Regions from separate parts of the Mesorhizobium sp. WSM4840 genome, predicted to be linked through region 2. Evidence: riboswitches for the same ligand, from Rfam matches in the RefSeq annotation. Region 2 holds a riboswitch; each other region holds the start of a gene.
What was found. Region 2 has a riboswitch for S-adenosylmethionine ahead of metX (homoserine O-acetyltransferase MetX). Riboswitches for the same ligand answer to the same signal wherever they lie in the genome.
Positions count from the first base shown of each region.

Region 1: another riboswitch for S-adenosylmethionine. It lies ahead of AC0L3I_RS03820 (O-succinylhomoserine sulfhydrylase); the one in region 2 lies ahead of metX (homoserine O-acetyltransferase MetX).
Region 3: another riboswitch for S-adenosylmethionine. It lies ahead of AC0L3I_RS18305 (hypothetical protein); the one in region 2 lies ahead of metX (homoserine O-acetyltransferase MetX).

Region 1 covers NZ_JBVVQD010000002.1:61,808-71,771, reverse strand. The annotation lists gene AC0L3I_RS03835 (Hsp33 family molecular chaperone) at 1-318, shown strand, start outside; gene apaG (Co2+/Mg2+ efflux protein ApaG) at 479-871, opposite strand; gene AC0L3I_RS03825 (ceramide glucosyltransferase) at 1,099-2,253, shown strand; gene AC0L3I_RS03820 (O-succinylhomoserine sulfhydrylase) at 2,300-3,490, opposite strand; SAM riboswitch at 3,565-3,642, opposite strand; gene AC0L3I_RS03815 (2'-deoxycytidine 5'-triphosphate deaminase) at 3,767-4,861, shown strand; gene AC0L3I_RS03810 (ABC transporter substrate-binding protein) at 4,955-5,728, shown strand; gene araD1 (AraD1 family protein) at 5,938-6,930, opposite strand; gene mmsB (multiple monosaccharide ABC transporter permease) at 7,218-8,510, opposite strand; gene mmsA (multiple monosaccharide ABC transporter ATP-binding protein) at 8,507-9,964, opposite strand, start outside.
Region 2 covers NZ_JBVVQD010000027.1:20,889-30,852, reverse strand. The annotation lists gene metW (methionine biosynthesis protein MetW) at 1-488, opposite strand, end outside; gene metX (homoserine O-acetyltransferase MetX) at 658-1,827, opposite strand; SAM riboswitch at 1,948-2,025, opposite strand; gene hisC (histidinol-phosphate transaminase) at 2,337-3,446, shown strand; gene AC0L3I_RS27995 (prephenate/arogenate dehydrogenase family protein) at 3,453-4,388, shown strand; gene AC0L3I_RS27990 (sugar kinase) at 4,488-5,411, opposite strand; gene AC0L3I_RS27985 (DUF2125 domain-containing protein) at 5,466-6,464, opposite strand; gene AC0L3I_RS27980 (gamma-glutamylcyclotransferase) at 6,585-7,130, shown strand; gene AC0L3I_RS27975 (quinone oxidoreductase family protein) at 7,216-8,196, opposite strand; gene AC0L3I_RS27970 (GlxA family transcriptional regulator) at 8,366-9,334, shown strand; gene AC0L3I_RS27965 (aldo/keto reductase) at 9,500-9,964, shown strand, end outside.
Region 3 covers NZ_JBVVQD010000013.1:34,838-44,801, forward strand. The annotation lists gene AC0L3I_RS18275 (hypothetical protein) at 1-223, opposite strand, end outside; gene AC0L3I_RS18280 (hypothetical protein) at 223-558, opposite strand; gene AC0L3I_RS18285 (hypothetical protein) at 1,027-2,484, opposite strand; gene AC0L3I_RS18290 (thermonuclease family protein) at 2,543-3,298, opposite strand; gene AC0L3I_RS18295 (hypothetical protein) at 3,697-4,074, opposite strand; gene AC0L3I_RS18300 (hypothetical protein) at 4,242-4,544, opposite strand; gene AC0L3I_RS18305 (hypothetical protein) at 4,831-5,403, opposite strand; SAM-I-IV-variant riboswitch at 5,443-5,540, opposite strand; gene AC0L3I_RS18310 (hypothetical protein) at 5,773-6,129, opposite strand; gene AC0L3I_RS18315 (AAA family ATPase) at 6,376-8,391, shown strand; gene AC0L3I_RS18320 (5-methylcytosine restriction system specificity protein McrC) at 8,388-9,488, shown strand.

The DNA.
Region 1 (9,964 bases), on a different contig from region 2:
CACGATCCGGCCGACAATTCCTGGCAGGAACTGCTGGCGTTGCTTGGCACCATCGAGCCGACGGAACTGATCGACCCGACGATCGGCGCCGAGCGGCTGCTTTACCGGCTGTTCCACGAGCACGGCGTGCGCGTCTTCGGCGGCGTACCGGTTGCCGACCTGTGCTCATGCTCCAGGGAGAAGATCCGCGGCATTCTCGGAGGCTTCTCCGCCGACGAGATCAGGGACAGCACCGAGGATGGCGGCATTCACGTCGCCTGCGAATTCTGCTCGAAACAATATGACTTCGACCCGGCGGAATTTGCCGCCGCGCAATAACGAGCGTCAGTGCTGCCTATCTGCCCGCTGGCATTCTTCCAATGGAAGTAGGAATCGCCAAATACCGAGTGCGGTGCCTTCGCAGAACTTGGGTTCCTCGCCCCACGGAGTGGAGCCACCTCTCCCCCCGCTTCGCGAGGGCGAGGAACCCAAGTGAGCGTCAATTGACGGTGCGCCGCGTGCCCGGCAGGTCGAGCGAAAAGGCGGGGATGGCGACGTCGAACGTCTCGCCCTGCTTGTTGCGCATCGTGTAGTGGCCGACCATGATGCCGGATGGCGTTGAGAGCGGGCACCCAGACGTGTATTGATAACTGTCGCCGGGGTTGAGTTCGGGCTGGTCGCCGACAACACCGGCGCCGCGCACTTCCTCGACCCGGCCGGTGCCGTCGGTGATGTGCCAATAGCGTGACAGAAGCTGCACGAATTCATCCGACTGGTTGTCGATGGTCACCTGGTAGCCCCAGACATAGCGGTTCTCCGACGGGTCGGAGCGATCTTCCAGATAGAACGGCCTGACCTGTACTTCGATGTTGCGCGTAACGGCGCTGTACATAGACTACTCCACAATATGTAGACGGAACTTTCGACCCTCTCCGCAGTCTGGTCAACGGGGTGCTTCCCGTCGCTGCCCGCCTCCTTTGCGCGCAGGTGCCGAAGAACAATGTCATTTAAGTGACACATGACAATGATGGTGTGCAGGGCCGGGCGACTCAGCATTCTGTCGAACTGTTGAAACGGCTTTCATGCGGCCGGTTTTTTTTCTGGAGTGACCAGATATCGATGGAATTGACAGTCACAGCCGCCTTCCTTTCCACAGCTCTGCTTCTTGTCAATCTCGCCAGCATCCTGCTCGCTTCGTTGAAGCTGAAGCGGCCTGGCAGGATCACGCCGCCAGCCGGCAAGGCGCCGCCGGTGTCGGTCGTCGTGCCGTCGCGCGGCGTCGAACCGTTTGCCGAGGAAACGCTCGAGCGCGCCTTCTCTCTCGACTGGCCGCGCTATGAGCTCATCTTCTGCGTCGCCCACGCCGACGACCCGGTGGTCGGGCCGATCACCGACGCGATCGCCCGCTTTCCGGCCGTGCCGGCCCGGCTGCTCGTCGGCGACGACCGCATCAGCGGCAATCCGAAACTCAACAATTGCGTGAAGGGCTGGGAGGCAGCGCGCCACCGCTGGGTCATCCTTGCCGATTCCAACGTCCTGATGTCGAGGGACTATGTCCAGCATCTGATGGCGGCATGGCGGCCGGACACTGGCCTTGTCTGCTCGACGCCGATCGGCTCGCGGCCGGACGGGTTCTGGGCGGAAGTCGAATGCGCTTTCCTCAACACGCTGCAGGCGCGCTGGCAATATACCGGCGAGGCGCTCGGCCTCGGTTTCGCCCAAGGCAAGAGCATGTTGTGGAACAAGCCCATGCTCGACGCCAATGGCGGCATCCGTGCGCTTGCCGCTGAGATCGCCGAGGATGCCGCCGCGACCAAGCTGGTCAACGGGCTTGGACTACGCGTCAATCTCGTCGCCTCGCCCTTCGAGCAGCCGCTCGGTTTGCGCACGTTTGGCGAAATCTGGTCGCGCCAGGCCCGCTGGGCACGCCTGCGCCGGGTCACCTTCCCCCTGTTCTTCGCGCCCGAAATATTGGTCGGCGCGGCGCCGCCGCTGGTGCTTGCGCTGATTGCTGCGGCCGGCGCCGGCTTCAGCCTGTCGGCAACCGCCGTCGCCGTGCTGGTAGTCGCCTATCTCCCGGAATGCGCTCTCGCCTCGGCCAAGGGCTGGCACCTGTCGCTGCGCATGATCCCGGCGATGGTTGCGCGGGACGTGATGCTTCCCGCCATCTGGGTGCGCGGCTGGCTCAGCGGTGCCGTCGACTGGCGCGGCAACACGATGACCATCCACACCAGCGCCGGTGTGGAATTGGAAGAGACCCCGTCGGGCGCCTGACCGCGCTTGGCTTGATGATTCGAGCGAAGCCGTTCGGCGCGTATCTCTATCTGGCGGCTTTCAGTGCCTGGTCGATGTCTTCGATCAGGTCATCTGTGTCCTCCAGGCCAACGGACAGCCTGAGCGTGCCTGGCCCGATGCCGAGTTCGGCACGCGCCTCATCGCTCAGATTCTTGTGCGTCGTCGTCGCCGGATGGGTGATCAGGCTCTTGGCATCGCCGAGATTGTTAGAGATCAGCACGATATCGAGCGCGTTCTGGAAGGCGAAAGCCGCCTGTTTGCCGCCCTTGACGTCGAGGCAGATCAGCGTCGAGCCGCCCGACATCTGCTTCTTGACGACCGCCGCTTGCGGGTGATCGGCGCGGCCGGGATAGATGACGCGGGCGATCTCCGGCTGCTCGGCGAGGAAGTCCGCGATCCGGCCGGCACTTTCCGTCTGCTGGCGCACGCGCAGCGGCAGCGTTTCCAGGCCCTTCAGCAGCGTCCAGGCATTGAACGGCGAGAGGCTGGGACCGGTGTGGCGGAAATAGTCGTGCAGGTTCTCGTCGATCCACTTCTTGTCCGACAGGATGACGCCGCCGAGACAGCGCCCCTGGCCGTCGATGTGCTTGGTCGCCGAATAGACGACGATGTGGGCGCCGAGCTGCAACGGCTTCTGCTGTAAGGGCGTGGCAAAGACGTTGTCGACGATCAGCCGCGCTCCGATCGAATTCGCAAGTGAGGCGACGGCTGCGATGTCGACGACTTCCAGCGTCGGATTGGTCGGGCTTTCAAGGAAGAACAGCTTTGTGTTGGGCCTGACCGCCTTTTCCCAATTGGCGATTTCGGTGCCGTCGACCAGCGTCGCCTCGATGCCGTATTTCGGCGCAAGCGTTTCGACCACCCAGCGGCAGGAGCCGAACAGCGCGCGCGCCGCCACGATGTGGTCGCCGGCCTTGGCGCTGCACAGCAACGCCGCTGTGACCGCCGCCATGCCGGATGCTGTGGCGCGGGCATCTTCGGCACCTTCCAGCGCACACATGCGCTTCTCGAACATGTCGACCGTCGGATTGGCATAGCGCGAATAGATGAAGCCCGGTTCCTCGCCCTTGAAGCGGGCTTCCGCCGCCTGCGCCGTGTCGTAGACATAGCCTTGCGTGAGATACATCGCCTCGGACGTTTCGCCGAAGCCGGAACGCAGCGTTCCTGCATGCACGAGGGCGGTCTGAGGCTTCCAGTTGCGCTTGTTGCTCGTCATCACCTTGTTCCAAACACCAAAAATGGTCCAAACACAAAAAAACCGGCCGCGAAAGTCGCAACCGGTCCATACGGCCTTTCGGCCCGACGGTCCTTTAGCGACTTGTTTAACGTGGCTGCAAGCCGACCGGCCAAATCACCACGGGATAATGACCCTTTAGACCTGCACCGCGCTTGCGTCAATTGCCGGCATGATTAAGAGGTTGTACCAGCAGGTTCCGTGGCAAGGACCTGCAACAAAACGAGACCTCGCCCGGCCTTCGAGCGGAGCCAGACTTTGCGGCAGACAGGCATTCTTCCTGATCAGGACATTTCCGCGCTGTTCCAGTCGGGCGCGCTGAAGTCGCCGCGCGCGCTTGATGCCGACCAGGTCCAGCCGGCCAGCCTCGACCTCAGGCTTGGCGACAAGGCTTGGCGGGTGCGCGCCTCCTTCCTTCCCGGCCCCAACCACAGGGTTGCTGAAAAACTCGACCGTCTGAAGCTGCACGAAATCAATCTCGCCGATGGTGCGGTGCTGGAGACGGGCTGCGTCTATATCGTGCCGCTGCTCGAGAGCCTGGCGCTTCCGGCAAGCATCTCCGCCTCCGCCAACCCGAAGAGCTCGACCGGACGGCTCGACATCTTCACCCGCGTGATGACCGATCGTGGCCACGAGTTCGACAAGATCGCTGCCGGCTACGACGGCCCGCTCTATCTGGAGGTCAGCCCGCGCACCTTTCCGATCGTCGTCCGCGCCGGCTCGCGGCTGTCTCAGATCAGGTTCCGCACCGGCAATGCGCTTTTGTCGGAAAGCGAGCTGCACGAATTGCACCGTGCCGAGACGCTCGTCGCCACCGAGCCACCGAATATTTCCGGCGGCGGTATTGCGCTGTCGATCGACCTCGATGGCGACAAGGACGGGCTGGTCGGCTACCGCGGCAAGCACCACACCGGCCTGGTCGATGTCGACAAGCGCGCGGCACAGGATGTCGTCGATTTCTGGGATCCGCTCTACAAGAGCGGCGCCGGCGAACTGGTGCTCGATCCGGACGAATTTTATATCCTCGTCAGCCAGGAAGCGGTGCATGTGCCGCCGCTCTACGCCGCCGAGATGACGCCCTTCGATCCGCTGGTTGGCGAATTCCGTGTTCACTATGCCGGTTTCTTCGATCCGGGCTTCGGCCATTCGGCGGCCGGCGGTACCGGCAGCAGGGCGGTGCTCGAAGTGCGCAGCCACGAAGTGCCGTTCATCCTCGACCATGGCCAGATCGTCGGGCGGCTGGTTTACGAGCACATGCTGAAGCGGCCGCAGGCGCTCTACGGCACTGATCTCGGCTCGCACTACCAGGCACAGGGCCTGAAACTGTCCAAGCATTTCCGCGTCGCACGCTGATCGCCGATTAAATCAGACTGTGCTTGCCTGACCTTGTAGGCCGTGCTTGGTTGTGCCCAACCGTCAAGGTGGTTGGAACCAAGGGAACAAGAAATGCAGATTTCAAGATGGATCGCATCGGCAGCAGCAGCTGCCATGCTGGTGATGGCTGCCGGGGCCATGTCGGCGCAAGCACAGGAAAAGTTGAAGATCGCCACCGAAGGCGCTTATCCGCCGTTCAACACCATCACCGCGGATGGCAAGCTCGTCGGCTTCGACATCGACATTGCCAATGCGCTTTGCGCTCAGATGAAGGTCGAATGCGAACTTGTCACGCAGGACTGGGACGGCATGATCCCAGCGCTCCAGGCCAGAAAATTCGATGCCATCATCGCGTCCATGAGCATCACCGAGGAGCGCAAGAAGCAGGTCTCCTTCACCAACAAATACTATACGACGCCGCTTTCGCTGGTGGCCTTGAAGGACAGCGATATTGCCTCGACCGAACCCGCAGCACTCGCCGGCAAGACAGTCGGCGCGCAGGCTTCGACCACCCAGGCCGACTATGCCCAGGATGTCTATAGCAAGGCCGGCGCCGAGGCGAAGCTCTACCCGACCCAGGAGGAGGCGGTCGCCGACCTGATGAACGGCCGTCTCGATGCCGTCCTTTCAGACAAATTCGTGCTGATGGACTGGATGAAGAAGTCGAGCGACGGCTGCTGCAAGATGGTCGGCGACGTCAAGGGCACCGAGACCGAAGCCGGTATCGCCGTGCGCAAGGAAGACAATGCGCTGCGCGAAAAGCTCAATGCCGCGATCGATGCGATCGTCGCAGACGGCACCTACAAGAAGATCCAGGCCAAATATTTCGATTTCGATATTTATTGAGAGGTTGAAGGGTGTGCGTTCTTCCTTCTCCCCTTGTGGGAGAAGGTGGCCGAGCCCACGGGTCTTGCCTCCGGCAAGCCCGAGGACAGGCTCAGCTCGGTCGGATGAGGGGGTGTTCCAACACCTCATTCCGTCCAGCACCCCTCACCCGTCTCGGCGCCGCGCGCCGATCCACCTTCTCCCACAAGGGGAGAAGGAGAGGTGCCACCTTACAGCGCCTTCACCGCCACCTTCACCGGCTGCTCGATTTCAAGCGGGTTGCGTAGCGGCAGGCCGAAATCCTTGGCCTCGATCTCGAACACGTCGCCGGCCTCGGTCCTGACGCCGTCGGCGAAGGACAGGGTTGCCGTGCCGAACATGTGCACATGCACGTCGCCCGGCTGGCGGAAGGCCGAATATTTGAAGTGGTGATGTTCGAGATTGGCGATGGTATGCGACATGTTCGCCTCGCCCGACAGGAATGGCTTTTCCCACAGCAGCTTGCCGTCGCGGACGATGCGCGAGGTACCCCTGACGTCGGACGGCAGTTCGCCGATCAGGATCTCCGGCCCGAACGAAGCGTTGCGCAGCTTGGAATGCGCGAGGAAAAGATAGTTCACGCGCTCGGTGACATGGTCGGAAAACTCGTTTGACAGCGTGAAGCCGACGCGGAAAGGGGCGCCGTCGTCGCCGATGACATAGATGCCGGCGACTTCCGGCTCCTCGCCGGCATCCTCGGCGAAGGCGGGCGACAGAAGTGCCGCACCGGGCGCCACCGCCATGGTGCCGTTGCCCTTGTAGAACCATTCCGGCTGCACGCCCGTCTGGCCCTTGGCCGGCTTGCCACCTTCCAGCCCCATGCGGAACATCTTCATGGAATCGGTGAGCTGCTCCTCGCCGTCGGTGCTGAGCTTCTTGTGCATGGAATCGCGGGTCGCGGCGGAGCCGAGATGTGTCAGCCCGGTGCCGGTGAGGTGGAGATGCGCCGGGTCGGGATGGTTGATTGGCGACAACAGCCGCCCCTTCTTGTAGGCGGCATCGAGGTCGACCGCTTCACCGAAGCCCTTGCGCTCGATGAGGGCGACAAGTCCGGTGCCCGTGCGCGCGGCCTCCATCGCCAGCGAATAGACGCTGCGGGCGCCGTTGATGATTCGGGTCTTGCCGCCGTTGCGGGCAACGACGCGGATGGTCTCTGCGTCGTCGAGGATCTGGGAGATCAGCATGATGTACCCTCTCTCAATTGCCTTTGGCCTGGCTGCCGGGTTGGCAAACCTTGACCAGCGCGGCTCGGATGGTATCCGCGCCACTGGTGACTCTTCGTCCGGATTGCGCTCGCGGGCCCGGTCCCTGAGGGACTTCTTTGCGCCGCCCGGCAGCGCCGCGATGTGACCCGTGCCTCCTAAAAGCGCGCCGCGTTTGAAAGGGGCCCCGCTTTAATCCTTGTTTTTATGCATGTTGTTGTCCCAACAGGCTGCACACGTTTGGCGACATGCATGTGTTCCCTCGCCCCTCAAGCCTTGTTCTTGTTGTAGACGTCGAAGACCACGGCGCCGAGCAGCACCAGGCCTTTGACCACCTGTTGCCAATCGACATTGACGCCCATGATCGACATGCCGTTGTTCATGACGCCCATGATGAAACCGCCGACCACCGCGCCAATAACCTGACCGACGCCGCCCATCGCCGAAGCGCCGCCGATGAACACGGCGGCGATGACGTCGAGCTCGCTGCCGAGGCCGGCCGCCGGCACCGCCTGGCCAAGGCGCGCCGCAATGATCAGCCCGCCGAGCGCCGAGAGCACGCCCATATTGATGAACACCATCAGGGTCAGCCGCTCGGTCTTGATACCCGATAGCTGCGCCGCCTTGGCATTGCCGCCCATTGCGTAGATACGGCGGCCGACCGTCATGCGTTTGGTGACGAAGACGAACAGCGCGATCAGCACGCCCATCACCACGAGAACGATTGGCAGACCTCTGTAGGTGGCGAATTGGTACACCAGAAACAGCGCCAGAGCGCTGGTCACCAGGGTCTTGACGACGAACAGCGTGAAGGGTTCGGCTTGGTAGCCATGCCGCTCGCGGCTGCGCCGTGCCCTGAGTCCGAAATAGGCATAGGCGAGCACGGCAACGAGGCCGATCACGATCGTCGTCATGTGCAGCGTCAGCCCGCTGCCGACGATGGTCTTGCCGGCGGCGTTCACGACCGGCGGGATCAGCGTCAACGAGCCGATCACGTCCGGAATGAAGCCGGAACTGAGCGCCTTGAAGCCGGCTGGAAGCGGCCCCACGGAAGACCCGCCACCCAGCAGCGCCTGGCAGATGCCGCGAAAGATCAGCATCCCCGCCAGCGTGACGATGAAGCTCGGTATTCGGTGATAGGCGATCCAGTAGCCTTGTCCCGCGCCGATCGCGCCGCCGATGATCAGGCAGATGATCGACACCACCAGCGGATTGCTGAAAGGGCCGAGAGGCCAGATGACCATCATCATCGCCGCCAGCGCGCCGATGAAACCGGCGACGGACCCGACGCTGAGATCGATATGGCCGGAGACGATCACCAGCAGCATGCCCAGCGCCATCACGATGATGAAGCTGTTCTGCTGCACCAGGTTACTCAAGTTCACCGGCTTGAACAGCGTTCCGGACGTCGTGTACTGGAAGAATACCATGATGGCGATAAGCGCCAGGATCAGGCCGTATTCGCGCAGGTTGGTGACCAGCGCCGAGACGGCAACGCGCGGCCCCTGCTGCACATCTTCGGCGACGCCGCTTTTCGGGACGGGAGCGCTTTCGGTGCTCATGATGCTTTTCCTTCTCCGCGAACGATGGCGCGCATGATCTTTTCCTGGCTGGCATCGCTCGCCGCCATTTCGCCGACGATACGTCCTTCGTTCATGACATAGATGCGGTCGGTGATGCCGAGCAGTTCGGGCATCTCCGACGAGATGACGATGATCGCCTTACCCTCCGAGGCGAGACGCGCGATGATCGTGTAGATTTCATACTTGGCGCCAACGTCGATGCCGCGCGTCGGCTCGTCGAGGATCAGCACCTCCGGATTGGCGAACAGCCACTTCGACAGCACCACCTTCTGTTGATTGCCGCCCGATAGATTGCCGGTCATCTGATAAACGCTGGACGAGCGGATGTTGGTTTTGGCCTTGTAGTCGTTGGCGACGGCGAGCTCGCGCATGTCGTCGATCACGCTATGGCGCGACACGCCGGGAAGATTGGCCAGCGTGATGTTGTGCTTGATGTGATCGATCAGGTTGAGACCGTAGGTCTTGCGGTCCTCGGTGACGTAAGCAATGCCGTGTTCCACTGCCTTGCTGACAGAGGAGACATCGATGGGCTTGCCCTTGAGCAGTACCTCGCCCGTGATGCGGCGGCCATAGGAGCTGCCGAACAGGCTCATCGCGAATTCGGTGCGTCCGGCGCCCATCAGCCCGGCGATACCCACCACCTCGCCCTTGCGGACGTCGATGTCGATGCCCTTGATCACTTGCCGCTCGGCATGAATCGGGTGATAGACCGACCAGTTCCTCACCTGGAGCACGATCTCACCGATCTTGGGCTCGCGCGACGGATAACGGTCGTCTAGCGAGCGGCCGACCATCGAGGTGATGATGCGGTCTTCCGAGATGTCTTTCTTGGCCAGCGTCTCGATGGTCCGCCCGTCGCGGATGATCGTGACCTTGTCGGCGACCCGGTTGACCTCGTTGAGCTTGTGCGAGATCAGGATCGAGGTGATGCCGTGCCGCTTGAATTCGAGCAGCAGGTCGAGCAGCGCCTGGCTGTCCTTTTCGGACAGGCTCGCCGTCGGTTCGTCGAGGATCAGCAGCTGCACTTCCTTGCTGAGCGCCTTGGCGATCTCGACCAGTTGCTGCTTGCCGACACCGATATTGGTAATCAGCGTCTTGGGGTCTTCCTTAAGGCCCACCTTCTTGAGCAGAGCGCTGGTGCGCGTCTCGTTGGCGTTCCAGTCGATGACGCCGTATCTGGCATGCTCGTTGCCGAGAAAGATGTTTTCGGCGATCGACAGCATCGGCACCAGCGCGAGTTCCTGGTGGATGATGACGATGCCGCGGCGCTCGCTGTCGTGGATGCCCTTGAAATGGCACTCATCGCCGCGATAGATGATTTCGCCGTCATAAGTGCCGGATGGATACACGCCCGACAGCACCTTCATCAGCGTCGACTTGCCGGCGCCGTTCTCGCCGACAACGGCGTGAATCTCGCCTTCCTCGACGCTGAG
Region 2 (9,964 bases):
TCGCAGAGATTGACGAAGTCGCGGATGGTGCAGAAATGGATGTTGGGCGTGTCGTACCAGGAATAGGGCAGGTCCTTGGTCACCGGCATCCGCCCTTCGACGAACAGCGAAAGGCGCACCCGCCAGTGGCCGAAATTGGGGAAGGAGACGATGGCGTGCTTGCCGATCCTAAGCAACTCGTCGAGCACCAGCTTCGGGTTGCGGGTCGCCTGCAAGGTCTGCGACAGGACGACGAAATCAAAACCCTTGTCGGGATAGAATTTGAGGTCCTTGTCGGCGTCGCCCTGGATGACGGACAGGCCGCGCGCCACGCATTCGTTGACGCCGCGCTGCGACAGTTCCATCCCGCGGCCGTCGACCTGCTTCGTCGCCTGCAGCAATTCGAGCAGCAGGCCATCACCGGAGCCGACATCCAGCACCCGCGACTGCGGCGGGATGAGATCGGCGACGACTTCGAGGTCGACGCGCTGGGCGTGGTTGACACTCATGATCGTGGCTTTTGCTTGGCGCATGACCTTGATCCGAAAAGTCTGCAACTTTTCGGGGCCATGCGCTGCCTGGCACATGATCCCGGTCCGAAAAATCTGCAACTTTTCGGGGTCATGCGCTGATGCATGGCGAAAGATGCCGGTCCGGAAAGCCTGCAATCTTCAGGGATCATGCGCTGAGCCCCCTGGCGCGCGCCGCCGAGGCGATGAAGCCGTTGATGGCAGCAAACAGCTCCGGCTCGTCGAGCAGGAAGGCGTCGTGGCCGCGATCGGTCTCGATCTCGACGAAGGATACCGAGGCGCCGGCCGCGTTCAGCGCGTGAACGACCGAGCGGCTCTCCTCGGTCGGGAACAGCCAGTCGCTGGTGAAGGAGACCAGGCAGAAACGGGTTCTGGTGCCGGCAAAGGCGTCGGCCAGCCGGCCGCCATGATCGGCGGCGAGGTCGAAATAGTCCATCGCCCGGGTCATGTAGAGATAGGAGTTGGCGTCGAAGCGGTCGACGAAGGTCATGCCCTGATGGCGCAGATAGCTCTCAATCTGGAAGTCGGCGTCGAAACCGAAGGTGAGCGCTTCACGGTCCTGCAGGTTGCGGCCAAACTTCCGGTGCAGGGCCGCCTCCGACAGATAAGTGATGTGAGCGGCCATGCGCGCCACAGCCAGTCCCTTTTCCGGGCGCTTTCCCTGCTCGAAATATTTGCCGCCATGCCAGTCCGGATCGGCCATCACCGCTTGCCGGCCGACCTCATGGAAGGCGATGTTCTGCGAGGAATGGCGCGCGCCAGTGGCGATCGGCAGCGCTGAGAAAACGCGCTCCGGATAGCTCGACGCCCATTGCAGCACCTGCATGCCGCCCATCGAGCCGCCGAGCACCGAGAACAGTTTTTCGATGCCGAAATGATCGACCAGCATCAACTGCGCCCGCACCATGTCGCGGATGGTGATGATCGGCAGGTCGAGCCCGTAGGGCTTGCCGGTGGCTGGATTGGTCGAGGCGGGGCCGGTCGAGCCGAGGCAGCCGCCGATGACGTTTGAGCAGATGACGAAGAAGCGGCTGCTGTCGATGATCTTGCCGGGGCCAATCAGCACTTCCCACCAGCCCGGCTTGCCGGTCACTGGATTGGTGCTGGCGACATGCTGGTCGCCGGTCAGTGCATGGCAGACGAGGATGGCGTTGGAGCGGGCGTCGTTGAGGGTGCCGTAAGTCTTGTAGGCGATCTGGAACGGTGACAGCAGCGTGCCGGCATCGAGCTTGAGCGGCTTGTCGGCACCGAAACGCAACACCGGGCTCGATGGCTCGTCGGCCTCGTTGTTGGTTCTTTTAGTGCGCAGCGCGACCATCGCATCCTCTTACATTAACCCATCGCGCTTTCCGAAAGTCGATTCCGATTTTCGGGTCGATGCGACTGTCCGGCCGGCTACGGACAACAAAAAAACCGACATCGCCTTCGCAAAGCCGGTTACAGGATGCAAACGGCCCTTTAGCGAGTTGTTTAACGTGGCTGCAAGCCGACCGGCCAAATCACCACGGGATTTCGCCTTTCTTCTAGGACCGGAGCGTCTCGGCGTCAACGGCCAGTCGTTCACCCATGCCAGTCGCTCACCCATGATCGCCGCCTCTCGACATTCCAGGCCACGGCTTGTATTTCCGCTGCGGCTTCTAGTGTGGCGAATCCGAAATTCGCATCGCGTTGGAGCAGCGCAGTGGGCGAATTTCGGATTCGCCACACTAGCAACCAATGAATTCTAGTGTGCTGGATTTGAAGTTCCTGAGCGCTGTTGCCACCAAAATGGCAGGAACTTCAAATCCACCACACTAGGTGGAAGCGTTCTCGACGGATTTTTGCAATATGAACCAGGCATCGGATCAGGCACGTCCAACGCCCCGCGCGGGGATCATGGACATCGAAGCCTATGTGCCGGGCAAAAGCACGGCGCCGGCCGGCGTTGCCAAGGTCCACAAATTGTCGTCGAACGAGAACCCGCTCGGCCCCTCGCCGAAGGCGATAGAAGCCGCGCGCGACGTCGCGGCCAAACTCGACATATATCCCGACGGCACCGCCAGGCGCCTGCGGGAGGCGATCGCTGAGGTGCATGGCCTCAACCCGGCGAACATCGTCTGTTCCAATGGTTCCGACGAGATTCTCGGCCTGCTTGCGCAGACCTATCTCGCGCCCGGCCATGAAGCTGTGATCACCGAACACGGCTTCATGGTCTACAAGATCTACATCCAGTCGGCAGGTGCTGTCCCGGTGTCGGTCAAGGAAACCAATGAGCGCGCCGACGTCGATGCGATCCTCGCTGCGGTGACGCCGCGTACCAGGATCATCTTCCTCGCCAATCCCAACAACCCGACCGGCACCTATTTGCCGTTCCAGGAGGTGCGCCGCCTGCATGCCAGCCTGCCTCGAAACGCGCTTCTGGTGCTGGATGCAGCCTATGCCGAATATGTCCGCCGCAATGATTATGAAGCCGGCGTCGAGCTGGTGGCTGGCGCGGAAAACGTGGTTATGACCCGCACCTTCTCCAAGCTCGGCCTCGGCGGTGCGCGGATCGGCTGGATGTACGCGCCGATGCATATCATCGACGCGATCAACCGCGTGCGAGGTCCCTTCAACGTCAACGCGACGGCGATCGAGGCCGGCATTGCCGCGATCCGCGACCGCGCCCATGTCGAGCGCAGCGTGGCTCATAACGACACTTGGCTGCGATGGGTGAGCGAGGAGTTGACCAAGCTCGGACTGCGGGTGACGCCGAGCGTCGGCAATTTCGTCCTCATCCACTTTCCCGAGGACAAAAAACATTCGGCGGCGGCTGCGGACGATTACCTCTGTGCGCGCGGCTATATATTGCGGCGCGTTTCCGGCTACGGCTTCCCCAATGCACTGCGCATGAGCATCGGCACCGAAGAGGCCAATCGCGGCGTTGTCGCCGCCCTCGCGACATTTCTGAAAAGCTAGAAGACCATGACATCACCGATGTTCGAAAAGATCGCGCTGGTCGGCATCGGCCTGATCGGCTCGTCGCTGGCCCGCGTAATCCATCGCGAAGGCCTTGCCGGTCACGTCGCCATCTCGACGCGCAGCGAAACGACCCTGGCGCGGGCGCGGGAACTCGGCCTCGGCTCCTCCTACGCGATGGACGCGAAAGAGGCGGTCGGCGATGCCGACCTGGTGATCGTTTCGGTGCCGGTCGGCTCTTCAGGCGAGGTCGCCGAGGAAATCGCACCGGCGCTGAAGCAGGGCGCCATCCTCACCGATGTCGGCTCGACCAAGGCGTCGGTCATCGCGCAGATGCAGCCGCATGTGCCTGCTGGCGTGCATTTCATTCCCGGCCACCCGCTGGCCGGCACTGAAAAATCGGGCCCGGACGCCGGCTTTGCCGAACTGTTCGAAAACCGCTGGTGCATCTTCACGCCGTTGCCCGGCACCGATCCGGCCGCCTTGGAAAAGCTCTCGGAATTCTGGCGCCGTTGCGGCTCCAACATCGACACGATGGATCCCCAGCATCACGACATGACGCTGGCCATCGTCTCGCACCTGCCGCACATCATCGCCTATAACATCGTCGGCACCGCCGACGATCTGGAGTCGGTGACCAAGTCCGAGGTGATCAAATATTCGGCCTCCGGCTTTCGCGACTTCACTCGCCTGGCCGCGTCCGACCCGACGATGTGGCGGGACGTCTGCCTGCACAACAAGGACGCCATCCTCGAAATGCTGGCGCGGTTCTCGGAAGATCTGGCCTCGCTGCAGCGGGCGATCCGCTGGGGCGACGGCGAAAAACTTTTCGACCTGTTCACCCGCACCCGCGCCGTCCGCCGCTCGATCATCGAGGCCGGTCAGGACATCGACGTACCGGACTTTGGCCGGCAGGCAGTCGAGCACCCGGCCAAGGGATAGAGCATCGGACCCAAAGTGGGTACTGGTTTTGGGAAAATCCGATGCTCAAACAAAAAGATAGAGCAGCGGTACGATTCGATTTGAAGGCCCGCCGCTGTCTCAGGCCGGCCAGTGAGCCGCCATCATCGCCAGTGTCTCGGCCCTGTCCGGCGCGCCCAGCCTGCCGCCGAAGCGCAGGCATTTGAGCGCGGCGGCGGCGCTGGCAAAGCGCAATGTCCGTTCGATCGGCATCGCCTCCGCCAACCCGACGGCAAAGGCGCCGTGAAACACGTCGCCGGCGGCAAGCGTATCCACTGCCTTGATCCTTGGCGCTGCGACATGGCGCACGGACCCAGCCGAGCGGTCGAACCACCAGCTTCCCGCCGCGCCGCCGGTCACCGCGACAAACGCATCGGTGCGTCTGCCCAGCGCTTCACAGGCCTTTTGCGGACCTCGTTCCTCGCCGCCGAGGATGAACGCCGCCGGCTCCGACGCGACGATGTGCGAGGCCAGCGGAAACAGCCGTTCCAGCACGTCCCGTGGCGCGGTGTCGGCGTCCAGTATGGCCGGACGGCCGATTTCGCGCGCCGCCGCCATGGCCAGAGCTGCTGCGCCCGGCCAGCGCACATCGACCAGGATGGCGTCGAATGCGGTGAGATCTTGAATGGGGAGCGCCCCGGGGTCGGCCTGGGCGAGTTGGTCATAGAATGGAACGATGATGCGCTCGCCATGCGTGTCGACCAAGATGGCCGACAGTGCCGACCGCGCGCCGCCGACGCGCCGGACAAAGCTGCAATCGACGCCTTCGGCCTCGATCCCGGCGACCAGCTGATCGCCGACGAGGTCGTCTCCTGCGCTCGCCCATAGCGATACGTCCGCGCCGAGGCGGCGTGCGGCGCAGGCCGCGCTCGAAGCCATGCCCGAGGCGATCTGGACGCCGTCGGACGCGATGAACTTGCCCTGACGTGCCGGAAGCGTGTCGACGCGAAGGATGGTATCGAGCGTCAGCGCGCCAACACTCAGGAGCTTCACCGGGCTGTTCATCTATCTTCCTGTTTCATCATGATCTTCTCCGAACTGGAGGTTCGCAATCATGGTCTAATCGACCGGCTTGATCCTGCCCAGCGGGATAAAACCCAGCGAGGCCTTGCCCTTGACGACCTTGAGGGGCATCGACGGTTCGTTGCCAAGCATCGCCAGCCCGGCAAAGCCGGTTTTGATCTGGCTCTTTTGCTCGGGAATGGCCTTGCCGAGGATTGCCGCCACCGCCTTCGGATCGCTGAGCTTGATCATCAGGTCGGCGTCGATCAGCCCGTCGGCATCGACCGACACCGGTCCGGAAACGGTGACGCGCGCGGTCCCCGACGACAGATCGAGCTTGCCGATATCCATCGCCTGGCCGCGCAGGCTCTCTGTTTGTGTCTTGATCAGCGCCACGCCGTTCTTCAGCGTCACGTCGCCACTGCCGTCGAGCGGCGGCAGCACGCGGCCATCGATCGCCCCTGGTTCGATTTCGAGATTGGTGAAACTCCCGGAATAGTCGATGTCCTGGCCGTTCGGACGCAGTTGTCCGGCCGCTGTCCCGGCGCTGAACAGCTCGACCGGGTCTGTGCCATCCGCCGGATCGGTTTGGGCTGACAGGCCCTCGGCCTCCAGTGAAACGCGCCGGGGCAGGGGCCAGGACAGTTTGACGGTCGCTCGCAGATTATCCCAGTCGATCCACAGCGGCGCCATCCCCGGCACGGAGGTCCTGAGCGGCCCCCGCAGGTCGGCGCCAGGCGACAGGATCTGGGTGATATGCGTGACGGCGTTGAGGCTGCCGAGCGAGGCTGCGACGTTCCTGTTGTCGTCCTGATAAGCCAGGCTGTCGCAGGAGATGGCGAAGCTCAAGGGATAGCCGCTGACCGTGAGATTGGCGCAATCCGCCTCGATGCCATTGCCGTTGAGCTCGGCCACCGCTCTGTCGGCTTCGCTCTTGACCTTGTCCGCCAGGTAGAACCAGCCGGCGCTGTAGAGGCCGAACAGCACAAGGATGAAAGCGCCAAGCCAGAAGAGGCGGCGGCGAAAATTCGGCGGACGCTCGTCACTTGACGTCATGCTGCGGCTCTCGCTAGCGCGTGTTGCACAGGGGACTGTCGTTTCCGGCAACATCAGGTAGACGGAGACGGACTGAAAAAACACCGATTCCAGTGCGGTGCTGCAACCAGGCTTGGCGATATGGGCGATTTTTGGGTTTTTGGCTACGGTTCGCTGATCTGGCGGCCGGGATTTGCGCATGTCGAGACGCGGCGCGCCCGCCTCCACGGCTACCGCCGGTCGCTGTGCGTCTACTCCTTCGTGCATCGCGGCACGCGCGAACGGCCCGGCCTGGTGCTCGGCCTCGACCGTGGCGGCTCCTGCATTGGGCTGGCTTTCCGCGTCCCCGGTGATCTGCGCAACGAGGTCATCACCTATCTGCGCGAGCGCGAGTTGGTCACCAATGTCTATCGCGAGCGCATGCTTAGCATTCGCCTCGACAATGACGCTACGAACGGCGAGACGGATGGGGGCGAGACGGTCTCGGCCGTCGCCTATGTCGTCGATCGTGCCCACGAGCAATATGCCGGCGCGCTCGATGCTGCCGATGCGGCGACAGTCGTTCGCGGTGCGGTCGGCCAGTCGGGAAGGAACGAGGACTACGTGCTCAGCACGCTGGAGCACCTCGAAGCGCTGGGCATCCGCGACCACTGGCTGGAAGAGGTGGCGAAACGGATCGGGTCGTGATCTTCTTTCGTTGTTTGACCATGATCTCGAAAACCGGTTCCCACTTTTTGCGTCGCAACCCTTCGGTTCGGGATGATGGTCCGGGTTACATCCTGAAAATCTGCTTTCCGAGATCGGCGCGATCCAGGCTGTTTGTCACGGCGAGCTCGAACTCCGCCAGCGGATGGATGCCGCCGACAGGAACATGGAAATCGGGTTGGCCGAAGATGTCGACAATTTCGCGCAACACTGGCCGGTCGGCTTCGACAGGCGGCGAAAAGAAGTAGCGGTAGATATTTGCCCTGATCTCGAGGCCGCTCAGCAGCACGTCGAAATTGTGCAGTTCGAAACGCTCGGTGCTCATGCCGCCATTGATAACCATCTGCCCGCCCATCGCCAGGGTGCGGATCAACTCGCCAGTGACGGGTCCGCCGACATTATCGATGATCCCGTTCAGCTTGGCGCCGTCGGTCATGTCCATGACTGCTTCCCTGATGCCGACCTTCAAACCCGACAGATCGAGGATGGCGGTGGCACCAAGCCGCTTCAGGTCCAGCCTGTCGCGCGATCGTCGCACGAGCGCAATCACGTTGATGCCGCGCCGTTGGGCGAACTGCATCACCATCGTCGAAACCGATGAATAGCCGGCCGTGACGGCCAGCCACTGTCCAGGCTGCACACGGGAATCCGCCAGCAGGTCCCAGGCGGTGATGGGGTTCACCATCTGCCCGGCGCGTTCGACCGGATAGCCGGCGGGCAGCGGGATCAGCCAAGCGACCGGGACGGCCGCATATTCTGCCCAGCTGTTGTAGTAGCTGAATGCGACAAGCGTGCCCGGTTTCAAGGCGACGTTCGCACCCACGGCCTCAACGATACCGGCGCCATGGTTTCCGGCGATCTGGTGGGGGAAATGCGGCTTCTTCGGTTCGGGATAGAGGTTCTGGATGAACAGAAAGTCGCCAGGGTTGATCGAGGCGGAGACCATCCTGAGCAGCACCTCACCGTCGCCGATTCGCGGCATGGGCACGTCGCCGAGATAGAGCACGTCCTGCGGCGAGCCGATTGCGTCGAATACAACTGCTTTCATGGTGGTCTCCAATAACGGGCGATCTGGCCATGCAATCTGGACGCGGCCAGATCGCAGGCACCGGTGTTTGCATCGGCGTCGCGGAACCTAAGGCCGCTGGCAAAAATCGGAATTGGCAGATTTGACAATCTATGTGCTAAACTTGCCATAGTTGTTCAAAGGAGCCATCTTGGACAGTCGTCCCGTCCACGCCGTGATCTGGCTGCCGTCGACCTTCTATTCGGCCGTCGCCGCGACGCTTGTCGAAATGTTCGAGTTGGTGAATACCATTCGCGGCGCGCCGGCGATTTCCTTCGAATTCGTGGCACGGCAGGCCGACGCCACGACGACGCCTGGCATTTCCTTTCACACCCGACGCGAACCCTCGCAGCGTATGGACCTGCTGGTCCTGCTGGCCATGCCCGGTATGCAAATCCCGGAGCTTGTTGCCGCGCTGGAGGAAGAGAGCCGCCACGCCGCGCCGCTTATCGCAAGTGCGCAACGAGACGGCGCCATCATCGCCGCGCATTGCGGGGCCGGTTACTTCCTGGCAGACGCCGGTCTTCTCGACCGAAAGCGCGCGACGATCTCCTGGTGGCTGAAGACCGATGCCCAGCGTCGCTTTCCGAAGGTGCGTTGGGACGCTTCACGTGTGCTGATCGGGGACGGACGGATCTACACTTGCGGCGGCGGTTTTTCAGGCCTGGAGCTCGGCAAGGCGCTTCTGCGGGATCTTGGCTTCGCCAGGGAGGAGCGCCTGGTTCGCAAATTGCTGGTGCTGCCGCCGTCGCGGCAGATCCAGACACCCTACGAGTTTCCGCTTACCGATCTGCTGCCTTCGCAAGAGCCGTTCCGCGGCCGGCTCGAAACTTTGTCCAGAAAACAGCTCGGAGCGCTCGACCTTGCCTTCCTTGGTGCGCAACTCGGTCTGTCGCCGCGAACGCTTGCGCGCCGGTTTTCCGATGAATTGCACACCACTCCCGGCCGATGGATCCAAGACCGGCGCCTTGAGGCCGCGAAAACACTTCTTGAAAGCACCAAACTCGGTATTTCGGAAATATGTTACCTGGTCGGATACCGGGACACGGCCTCATTCAGCCGACTTTTCAACCGCGTGGTCGGACTGCCGCCTGGTGAATACCGGCGCCAGAGCCAGTAGACATCGGCTGGAACCTCGAACGCGGTGGATCGCGCCCCCGGATCGCGCCCTTGTGAAGCAGTGGTCCGTCGGAAAGAATGGCCAGGCCTTTGACCTCGGCGCGGTGAGACCTAGGTAAGCGAGGGCTTTTCGTCCGCTCCTTTCCATTCCCCACGGAGATCAGTCTTGCAGAAACGTCGTCTCGGTCAAACCGACCTGTCCATCGCGCCGCTGGTTCTGGGCGGCAACGTCTTCGGCTGGACCGCCGACGAGAAAACTTCTTTCGACCTGCTCGACCGCTTCGTCGGCGCCGGTCTCAACGCCATCGACACCGCCGATTCCTACTCGCGCTGGGTTCCCGGCAACAAGGGCGGCGAATCCGAAACCATCATCGGCAAATGGATGAAGAGCCGCGGCAATCGCGACAAGGTCGTGGTGATCACCAAGGTCGGGTCGGATATGGGGCAGGGCAGGAAAGATCTCTCCGCTGCCTATATCGAAAAGGCCATCGATGCGTCGCTGCAGCGGCTACAGACCGATGTCGTCGATCTCTATCTGTCGCACTGGCCGGACTCGACCACCCCCTACGAGGAAACGCTCGGCGCCTACCAAAAACTGCTCGCCAAGGGCAAGATCCGCCATGTCGGCGCT
Region 3 (9,964 bases), on a different contig from region 2:
CGCCGACCTGTTCGTCATGGATCCTGAGGCGGCCGACGATGATCGACAGCCCGAGATATGCGAACATGACCATGATCGGCACGGTAATCGCCAGCCATATGCCCACGCCGGACATCTTGGTGAGCCAGATGTAAAGGCATCCCGCGAACGTCATCCCTGCGAATATGGCGACAGGCAGATAAGGAGAGTCGATAATCCTCTTTGCAATTGCGTATGTTGCCATCAAAGCCCCTCCAGCCTTTCCATTCCACCGAACCTGCCGTTGTTCGACTGGACCCATTCCGCCCAAAAGTTCCCGTGGTTCGGCCCGTCAAAAGACTTGTCCGGCCTGTTGACGTAAAGGATCGACATCTCAATGCCCTCAAGGTTCGTCCAATATTTCTCGTTTGCATCGCTTTCCCTGTAGGTCTCGTAAGAAACGCCCGAGGAATACTGGGAGTAGTCCTTCGTGTTCTCGATCATGTCGGAGGCGATGAAGAGGTGCTTGGGCGCGTCCGTTTCGGGATCCGTCGGCACCGTGTCGAACACAGCCAGCTTCACCTTCTGGATTCCAGCCATGATAGGCGACATCTCAGCCCCGGTGCCGTTCTCGATCTTGCCAAAAACCTTGTCCAGGGGCTCGCGGTAAGTCTCCTCCCAGAGCTTCTGGCGTTTCTTCGGGTTTTCGGTTTTCCAGTCGACGCTGCTGGCGTCACCCGGGTTGCATCCTGCATAAAGCTGCTCGACGTCCGAGGGAGTACCCGAAATGGTCCCGATCCATAGGTAGCCGCTCGGCTGGATCCCCTGGACGAGCTTCGTGAGTCGGCAAGCGTCACAGGTGGAAGCGGATCCGTCGTGTCGAACAGGACGGCGGTCATGCTTTTTGCTCCGGTCACGGGGCAGTGCGTTTTCTCATCGAGTGCGACGGCTGTGGCCGACTTGAAATAGAGCCAACCGAACGCCGCCAGCAATGCTGCGGTAGCTGCGCCCACCAATGTGATAGCAGCTATGCGTCCTGCGCCAATGCCGTTGCGCCTTCTCCTCGAACTACGCCGCCTGTTCATTGGCACCACTCTCCGGGAACAGGTTGTCGAGCTTCCTGAACTTGTTGATGTGTTCGTCGCACTCCTTGCCGATCTGCCGGATGTGGCCGTTCAGCTTCTCCCTCGCCTCCTCGAGCAGCTTGTCGAGGGATTCGGAACTGCGCTCGCCGTCTCGCTCGATGACGGGCTTTATCTTTTCCAGTTTGTAGGCCGTCTGGAAATGGCGCGGCGGTTTCGTGGTCCGGGCCCTGGTGTTCGCGTCATGGTACTTGGCCAGAAGCAGGTTGCAGGCGCGGTCGAGATGGTCCTGCTGGGTTCTGAACAGTTCGAGCAGGGAAGTGCGATGGGCGAGGATCGCTCCATATTCCCTCTTGCGTATTCCGAGCCCGTCGAGGATGCCCTTCACAGCGTCATTGAATCCGTCGCGGATCTTGATGAGTTCCCCGATGAGTTCGTCCTTGGTATCGATGTAGTCGTTACGGCGTTCGTCCGCCTCCCGTGCGGCCCTTCCGTATCCCGGATAAACGTCGTCCATAGTCAGCGCATCGCCGAACGCGATGACCGAGAAAAGGAAACCGAGGCAAAACAGGAGCCAGGATTTGATGTCTCCGAGAGCCAGCGGAGCCTCCGATAGCCGCTGCATCACGATCTGGCTGCCGCCTTCGAACAGCCCCTCGCTGATTTCCCGATAGTGGGCAAGTGCGAGGTTCACCACGACGGCGACTGCAAGATAGGCAATGAGCGAGAGAAGCCCCATCAATTTCCCGAAAAGGTTCCGGTGAACGATCCACTGCACCCCTTTCCGCGCCGCTAGGACGGCAAAGCCGATATTGACGGCCGAGAAGGCGACCGCCTCGGCAATGCCGCCGACAAATCCCGCGTCGCTGCCGCCCATGAGGAACATACCGTTCGCTATCGCCTCGATCGCAAACAAGAATGCAATCAGCATCCATTTGAAGAAATTGACACCAGGTCCCGGCAGCCAGGCGGGCCTCTTCAGGCGGTGTTTTGCTCTGAAGTCGATCAGGTAGTCTTCCGCCTCCTTGAGATAGCGCCTTTTCGCATGGAGTTCGTTGGCGGCCGTAACGGCTCGGCTGGTGAAGTTCGTGAGCCCTGTCGTGGCAGCTATATCGATTTCCTGGATGTACTCGTCGAAGTTCAGGCCGGCGATCCTGCTCTTGTACAGGCTCAACTGGTCGATAAGGATCTGGTGCGCGGCCTTGGCCTGGCTTTCGACCTTCTCGATGATCTCGAGCTCCACCTCATCCCTGCCCTTAGCTGCCGTCATGGGCTGGTTGTTGCCGCCGCGCTCCGCGCCCCTCTCGGCGAGATCCAGATCCCCCGCGACGCTGTCGACGTCTATGCTGGGAAAGATGTCGGCCGAGAGCTTGAGCCCGCTGCCGTCCGACATGATGCGGTTGCGTAGCTTATAGAGTTGGTCAAACTTTCTGATCGCTGCCATTTCGCCTGTTGCTCGTCTTGCCTTATCGATTCATGTCAGCCCTTTGTCAGGAGGCTCCTTACCTGCGCGCGGGCCGCCATCCCGCCGCCTTTGCTTCCTCGGGCGAGCAGAACCAGCGTTCCCCCTTCGATGCCGAAATCTTCGTCCGCCCGTAGTGCTCCTGCCCGGGCACGTGATAGATGCGCTCGCCCCTGGAACTGATGTTCCCCTCGATCGCGCAGCGGGACCCTTCGCCTCTTTCGGCAGCCGAAGCAATTCCTTGGGAGGCTGTGGCCGTGCTCTGACGCTGCCCGGCTCTCCAGTCCCACGGGAAGTCGAAACGTCCCTGCCAGATGCCGCGGCCCTCCTTGCGGGCGACATCCTGAAGGCTGGCGTAAACGCCTCCGCTGTAGCGTGGCCAGTCAAGTGCCCAGCCGCTTGCCACCATCCATTCCTGGACGGAAGCACCGTCGGCGCGGAAACAATTGCCGACGAAGCGTCCGTAACGGTCGCGTTCGACAAACTGGCAGGCCGTCGGTCGCGACGCAGAAAGGAAATCTGCGAGTGCTTTCGCGGAAATAGCGCCGCATCTGTAAGCACTGCCGTTCCTGTCTTCACATACCTGAGCGGATTCAGGAGCGTCGATACCGTTGAAGCGGATCCGCTCGTCGCGGATTTCTATGGTATCGCCATCAATTGCGGTCGCTCGGCCGACAATTTCATTGCTCCCTGCAGCGTCGCTCATCAAAGCTGCGAGCAAAGTAAATCCGATTGTACTAGCGACTAACCCGACCGCGAAACGCGCAATACGGAATTTAGAATATCCGTTTTCCATTTGCCCCCAAACCCCGCTAGTCTCTTTAGACCCGTCAAGAAAGGCATGCAAGAAAGTTGTCGCGGAAGTACTGAAGATCACAACACCTGATGAAACTCGCGAGCGAGGCCGGTAAGCATGAGGCGGTTCTGAGTTTTCTGCCAAGCCTAGCCGGCCGCATCTTAATGTCGGCTTCGCGTTCGCAACCGATCCCTCTCTAGGGCGTGCGAAGTCGGAAATAGGCGCAACCACGGCCAGCCTGATCGCCGGCAAGGTCTGCTTTTCAGGAAGCTGCGAAGCCGATCTCTGCGGCCGCTATAAGGCGCATTGCGAACTCCAGAGTGGTCGCCGGCATCTGCCCCGACGGCAAAGATGAAGCGCACGTCGTCGTCACCTTGGGACGGCAAACGCTGGCAGACCTAGCGACGATGGAGGGGCCAACCTCGGGGCATCACTGGCGTGTAGACCACCTCATCCGGGGTCATGCCCTTCTTCAAGCGAGCGTAGAACAATGCCTCGCTAATGCCTCTGGATTCAGCGACCGGCCACGCAAGCTGGCCATCCGCGAGGAAGGTCGACAGCTTGAGGGAAGGCCGCTGAGGGGGAGATTTTCGGGTCCGAGGCGGGGCTGGATGGGTCGCGGCCTTTTGGCCAGACCACCCCAGCTTGAGCCGGTGGCAGAACACGCCGAGGCTCACCCCGTTCGCCTCGGCCACCGCCCATGCCAGTTCACCATTGTCCATCCTCGCCGAAAAATGGGGAAAGGCAAAGGCAAAGGCATCGTCGTCGTTGTTCATGGTCCCACCCATTGCTAAGCCCGGCCCATCGAAGTCGATCCCGGTTCTTTGCCTCATATCATAATGCCGCCTGATGTAGGATCACCCAGCGATGCTCGATCTCTTGCCCATGACCTCTTCCGCGCACAGCCGATGATACGAGTGCCGTCGATGCGACCACAACACTGTTATGTAGTCGGCCGCAACGAGTCGCCAGGGTCCGAGCGGAGCAGCAGTTTATCCGCGTGCCGTATCGCACCGGTGATCGACTCGGCGGTGCGGATGTACGGGTCGAATTTGCGCTTATCCTGCCAGACGTGATGTTCCGTAGCTGATTGGGCCAACACTGGACTGCAAATGAGGAACACCGCGATCGCAAGGGCTACCGGATATCTGCGTTGCAAGGTCACCATTTCAAATCCGTCTCTATTCCCATTGCGCCGTGAAAAGATTGCAGTTGTCACACCCGCGAGAAGATATGTGAGTTTCATGATGCATCCGGTTCCGAGTCTGCCCCAATCGGAAAGAGGCTTATCATGCCCATGATGCGGGCGTTGTGCGCCGCAATCCGCGCTCCAGTCATAGCCGGATGCACATCACCCTCGAAACGAACACACCGCATACAGAGATGTGCCTCGGCCGCGCTCGGCACCGTGGTCACCCAGCCGCAATAGCGGCATGTATAAGGCTCGATTGGCATCCCCGGGCCATGCCTTGCCGTCTCGGGCTCAGCGCGCCGGCGGTCGGCCTCGTACCATTGTCTATCATGTCGGCCTCTCAAACCCCTTCTGCAATTTGGACAGGAAGCTTCAGATCGATCAGCCGAGCCTGCAGGAGCGAGAGCGTGAGTTGGTCTCTTGCATCGACCCATCGGCTATCGTCGTTGGCGACGTCACCCTCGCAGAATACCAGATGGGGCTCATCGCTCCCGCGCCCGAGCTTTGGGCCAAGGTCCAGCCTCTTCAGCAAGCGGTAGGCCCTGGCGCACGGGCCGGCCTCTCGATCGAAGCGGGTTTCCCAGAACCACCCTCCAACCGGATCGTCGTAGTCCTCCGGGCCGATCCCATGCTCCTCCCAGATGGCGTAGATTTCGGTCTCGGTCCGGTGCCCAAGGCCCTCGCTGGTGAAGAACTCGCGCCAGGTCGGCGGCGGCGGGCAGAAGGCCCAAGGGCCGATTGTGAGAAGGTAGCCCTGCTCCCCACCGTCATACCAGTACATGGTCTCGGCCACTTCCGCAGGTGGTGCGAGCAGAGGCAGCCCAGTCCTGCGAATGAAGGATTGCGCATCCTTTTCGAATGCAGCCGTGAGCAGGCCACCCGCCCCGATCAGAAAACCTCGCCTCGTCAGCATGAAAACACCCTCCATCGTTTCGCACGCATTCTGGAGGGACTGGCGACCTACTGTTGCCCGTTCAGGGCCACATCGTCGTGCCACCGTTGCCGGTCAAGGCTGGTTGGCGGGGCCGAAGCCCTCTCTGGATGCAGGGATCGGTGTAACAAAACGATTGCACTTCGGCAAGCTTTCTCCTCATGGTGGTATCTCTGGTGTTGAAAGTGAGCAGATCGCTGGGCCCCCACAATCGACCCCTCCACCCGGCCTTCGGCCTCGACCGGGCGGGACGGCCCTAGTGGAGGGACTTTTTCTGCATCATCACATTTCCGATTGCCGATGCGCCCTACGGCCATGCGCCGTCTGACTCCCGGCGGGTACCGCGATCCATCAACTCCCCATCATCGAGTGCAGGATGGCCTGCATGTGCTCTTCCAGGTCGAGTTCGCCCCGTGCCTCAACAGTCAACAAGTACTCGGCCTTGGCTCGGCGGTCGCCTCGGCCGGTCGCAGGATTGGAGCAGCTGGCCAGCAATGTTTCCTCTTCAATCCGGTCTGCCATCTCGCGATCGTGCCAGCTGCTGCCCGCTCGATGAACAACCCTATGAAGCGCCGCATAGGCGGTCTCATGGGTTGCGATCAGCGCCTGCAATTCGCGTGAGGTACCCTCACCTTCAGCAAGCGTCGGTTCAAGCACGGACGCAACGGCGGCGAACGCAAGAAGTGTACGGCGGGTGACTCCGGGCAATGCCTCATATCCTTGCCGATTGATGAGCGCAGGCACACCATAGCACCGGCGCAGCGGTTCGCAGAGATGCACTACAACGCGTCACATGTCTGCTGACAAAAACGGATCCGCTCTGCAGCTGCTCCTCGCGCCTGTGGCTGGCCGGTTGAGCCTCGTGAAAGCAATCGCCGGCTATTACAAGCTTATGCGTGTTTGACTGCGTAATATGGGATAGTCAAACTCTGGATAAGTGGAGTGTGGAGAGACATGAACGAGAGCGGCTTTCGAGAATGGCTTAGAACGAATTACAAGCCGAGCACGGTCAGTACGAAGCTATCCGAATGCCGGAATCTCGCGGCTGCCTACGGCGATTTGGATGAACACTACGATGCCGATCGACTGGACGGCGTCATGCGAGCTCTTGCTTACACTGCTCAGGATCGAGCAGCGGACCGGCCCAACCCCTCCAAATTGAGCATATCTTCGGATCTCTATCGCGACCTCAGCAACTATCGCACCGCCATCAACTACTACCGAAACTTTCGGGAGGGTGCCTCGCGACGGAGTGGCAGTCGACGTCTTGACATCGATGCCGTCAACAAAGCGATGGATGAATACGATGCGCTGGGTTTCGACGCGTTCATGGAGGCCTACAATTTTGGTTCGGCTATCAGCTACTGGGTTTTGCGAGACGGTAAGCGCTACCCATCAAAGGCCATTTTCGGTGTCGCCCATCAATTCATGCCCAATGGCGCGCCCCTTGACAACGAAGGGTGTAGTGGGACCGACGCACGTAAACATCTCGAGAGATTGGGATTCGAGATCCAAACTGACGACGGTCAGAGTACGTCGCCCGATCGCTCTCGCCGCTATTGGATCGAAAAGACCCTGGTCACTGGCCGGTTAGATCGTGAGCAGGGTGAGCACAGCCTCGGACGCGCCTTGTGGTCGCCCCAGCGCTCGAAGAGCGGCGGTGACATATATTCCAACATGCGTGCCGTGCAGCCCGGAGACGTCGTATTCCACCTTACCGACAATGAAGCCATAACTGGGGTCTCGATCGCATTGGACGCTGTCGACGACAGTTTTCAAGGTCTGGCTGGCACGGATTGGGAAGGTGCTGCGTACAGGGTTGCTTTGCGTGACTATGAGGCGCTTGTTCCCACGCTCGAGCGGTCAGCATTTCTTGCAACCGAACCTTTTGCGACCGAACTGTCGGAGCTCGCAAAAAGCGGAGCCAAGGGGCTCTTTTATAATGCGCACCGCGGGCTCAATCAGGGCGCTTACCTAACCGAAGCTACCCCAACACTTCTTTCGATCCTTAACCGTGCGTATCAGGCCTTCGCAGGGCAGTCTCTTCCTCATGTCGACGAGGACGTAGTCGTATCTTCGGCACCCGCTGCCACGGGGAATTCCTACACACTCGACGATGCGCTTGAAGAGCTCTTCTTAGATCGCGCCGAAGCCGAACAGATTATGCTGCTCTGGCAGGCGAAGCGGAACATTATCCTGCAAGGCCCGCCAGGCGTAGGTAAGTCCTTCGCGGCACAGCGTCTAGCCTTTGCTCTCATGGGCGCCACGGATCGCGATCGACTGGGGTTTGTTCAGTTCCATCAGTCATATTCGTACGAAGATTTTGTAGAGGGCTATCGCCCCACCGCAGACGGCTTTGAGCTTCGACCGGGTAAGTTTGTCGAGTTTTGTCGCCGAGCCGAAGCCGATCCCCAAAACAGTTATGTCTTCGTGATCGATGAGATCAACCGAGGTAACCTGAGCAAGATACTAGGCGAGCTTATGCTTCTCATCGAAGCTGATAAGCGGTCGCCTGATTGGGCAATGGCACTGGCTTCGGGCAAGGTGCCGTTTCACGTTCCAGGTAATGTTTATCTTCTCGGTTTGATGAACACTGCCGATCGATCTCTTGCGGTTGTAGACTACGCCCTGCGCCGTCGCTTCGCGTTTGTGGACCTTGTGCCGAAGTTAAGCTCGCCGAAGTTTCATTCGCAGCTGGATCAAGCTGGCGTGTCGCATGACGTCATCAACGCGCTGATCATGCGCGTTGGGGCACTCAACGACGAAATCGCATCAGACACCGCCAACCTCGGACGCGGATTTGAGATCGGGCACAGTTTCTTCTGCTCCAATCCCTGGAAGCTCGAAGATGGCTGGATTTGGTATGAGCGCGTTATCCGAACTGAGATCCTACACCTTCTGCGGGAATATTGGTTTGACGCCCCGGGCAAGGTTGCACATTGGGAAAGCGAGCTGCTTGCGCCGCTATGACATTGCCTGCTCCATCAATCCCAATCGAGAACATCTACTATCTGTTCTGCTACGCCTGGGATCGATTCGAAGAGGCGAAAGCAATCTCGGTTGAAGGCATCTCCAGTCCCGATTTGCCGAACTTGCTAGCAAAGGTTTTGTTGGTAGGCACTCGCAATCTTCTGAGGCGCGGCCTCGATCGCGGTTACGAGCCGCATGAGGAAGACATTGCTACCCTACGTGGTCAGATAGATCTTGGCGGAACGGTGCGGCTGTGGTCGCGTCGGGCGCGACGGCTCCATTGTCTATTTGATGAGCTCAGCCACGACGTTCTACACAACCAGATTCTTAAGGCTTCCCTTCGCCGGCTTGCCAAAGCACCGACTTTAGATCGCAATCTGGCGCGCGACTTACAGCAGGTTTCTCGTCACTTTGTAGATGTGACCGACATAAGGCTCGATCGCGGAGTTTTCTCGCGTGTGCAGCTCCATCGCAACATTTCGGGTTACGGCCTCATTTTGCGTGTAGCCGAGCTCGCTTTCGACTCGTTGCTGCCCGCTCCAGGTCGCTCAGGATACCAATTCCACGACGTCCTGCGCGATGAGCGAAAAATGGCCGCGGTGTTCGAAGCCTTCGTCCGCAACTTCTACCGCAACGAGCAGCGGAAGTATTCCGTTGAGCCTCTGCATATAAGATGGGATGCGGAGCTGATATCCGACGACGGCGCCGGCCAGCTCCCAAACATGCGTGTAGACGTGTTTCTTCGCTCGCCTCAGAGGCAATTGATCATCGATACCAAGTACTATTCCGACGCTCTTCAGACTTACCGAGGAGCTTCGACCTTCCACTCAAGCCACCTCTACCAACTATTCGCGTATCTTCGTAATGCGCAAGCTGCTGGCGAACATACTAGGTGTGATGGACTGCTGCTCTACCCCGAGGCTAGGAGCCGGCCTGACGCGGTATACCGGGTACATGGCCACGTTGTAAAAATCGCGACCGTGAACCTGGCCCAACCGTGGCAATTCATCGCCCGCCAGCTGCACGCACTTGTCCGGGAACCATCAATCGGCGGCTATGAGGGCGCGGAACCTGAACGAGGGGCCGGGCGCGCCTGATAGGGGCCTCACAAGCCACCCCCACCCCCGCCATCGACGAACCCCGGCGGGGCGGGTGCCGGCGACCGGCCGTCCCGGCGGCGATCTCGCACGCCGGCGTTCTAGGGTCAAACTCTACCAGCTGGTCGCCGCCAACGGCCGAAATGGATGGGAAGTTGCCATTCGGCTCAACAGCCAGAACGAGCACGTTGCGCCATCTGCGGACCTTCAGGGGCGCTCCATCAAAGTGACGCTTTCAGACGTGAAGCGGTCGTTGACTTGGCGGCTGGCGCTGCCTCGCAAATCCTTTGTGAATGACGACGAACGCCAAGGCCACCCACAGTCCGCTGGGATTCTGGTTTGAACAGCCCATTGCCTTTGTGGTTTGAGTCGCCCATCGAGCGCCAGCGGGTCCGAGACAAATGGGAGCCGTGCGCTATGCCTCATCTCTGCAGTGTTGATTTTTCATCGTTGACTTATCGTTGCACAACTCTGGG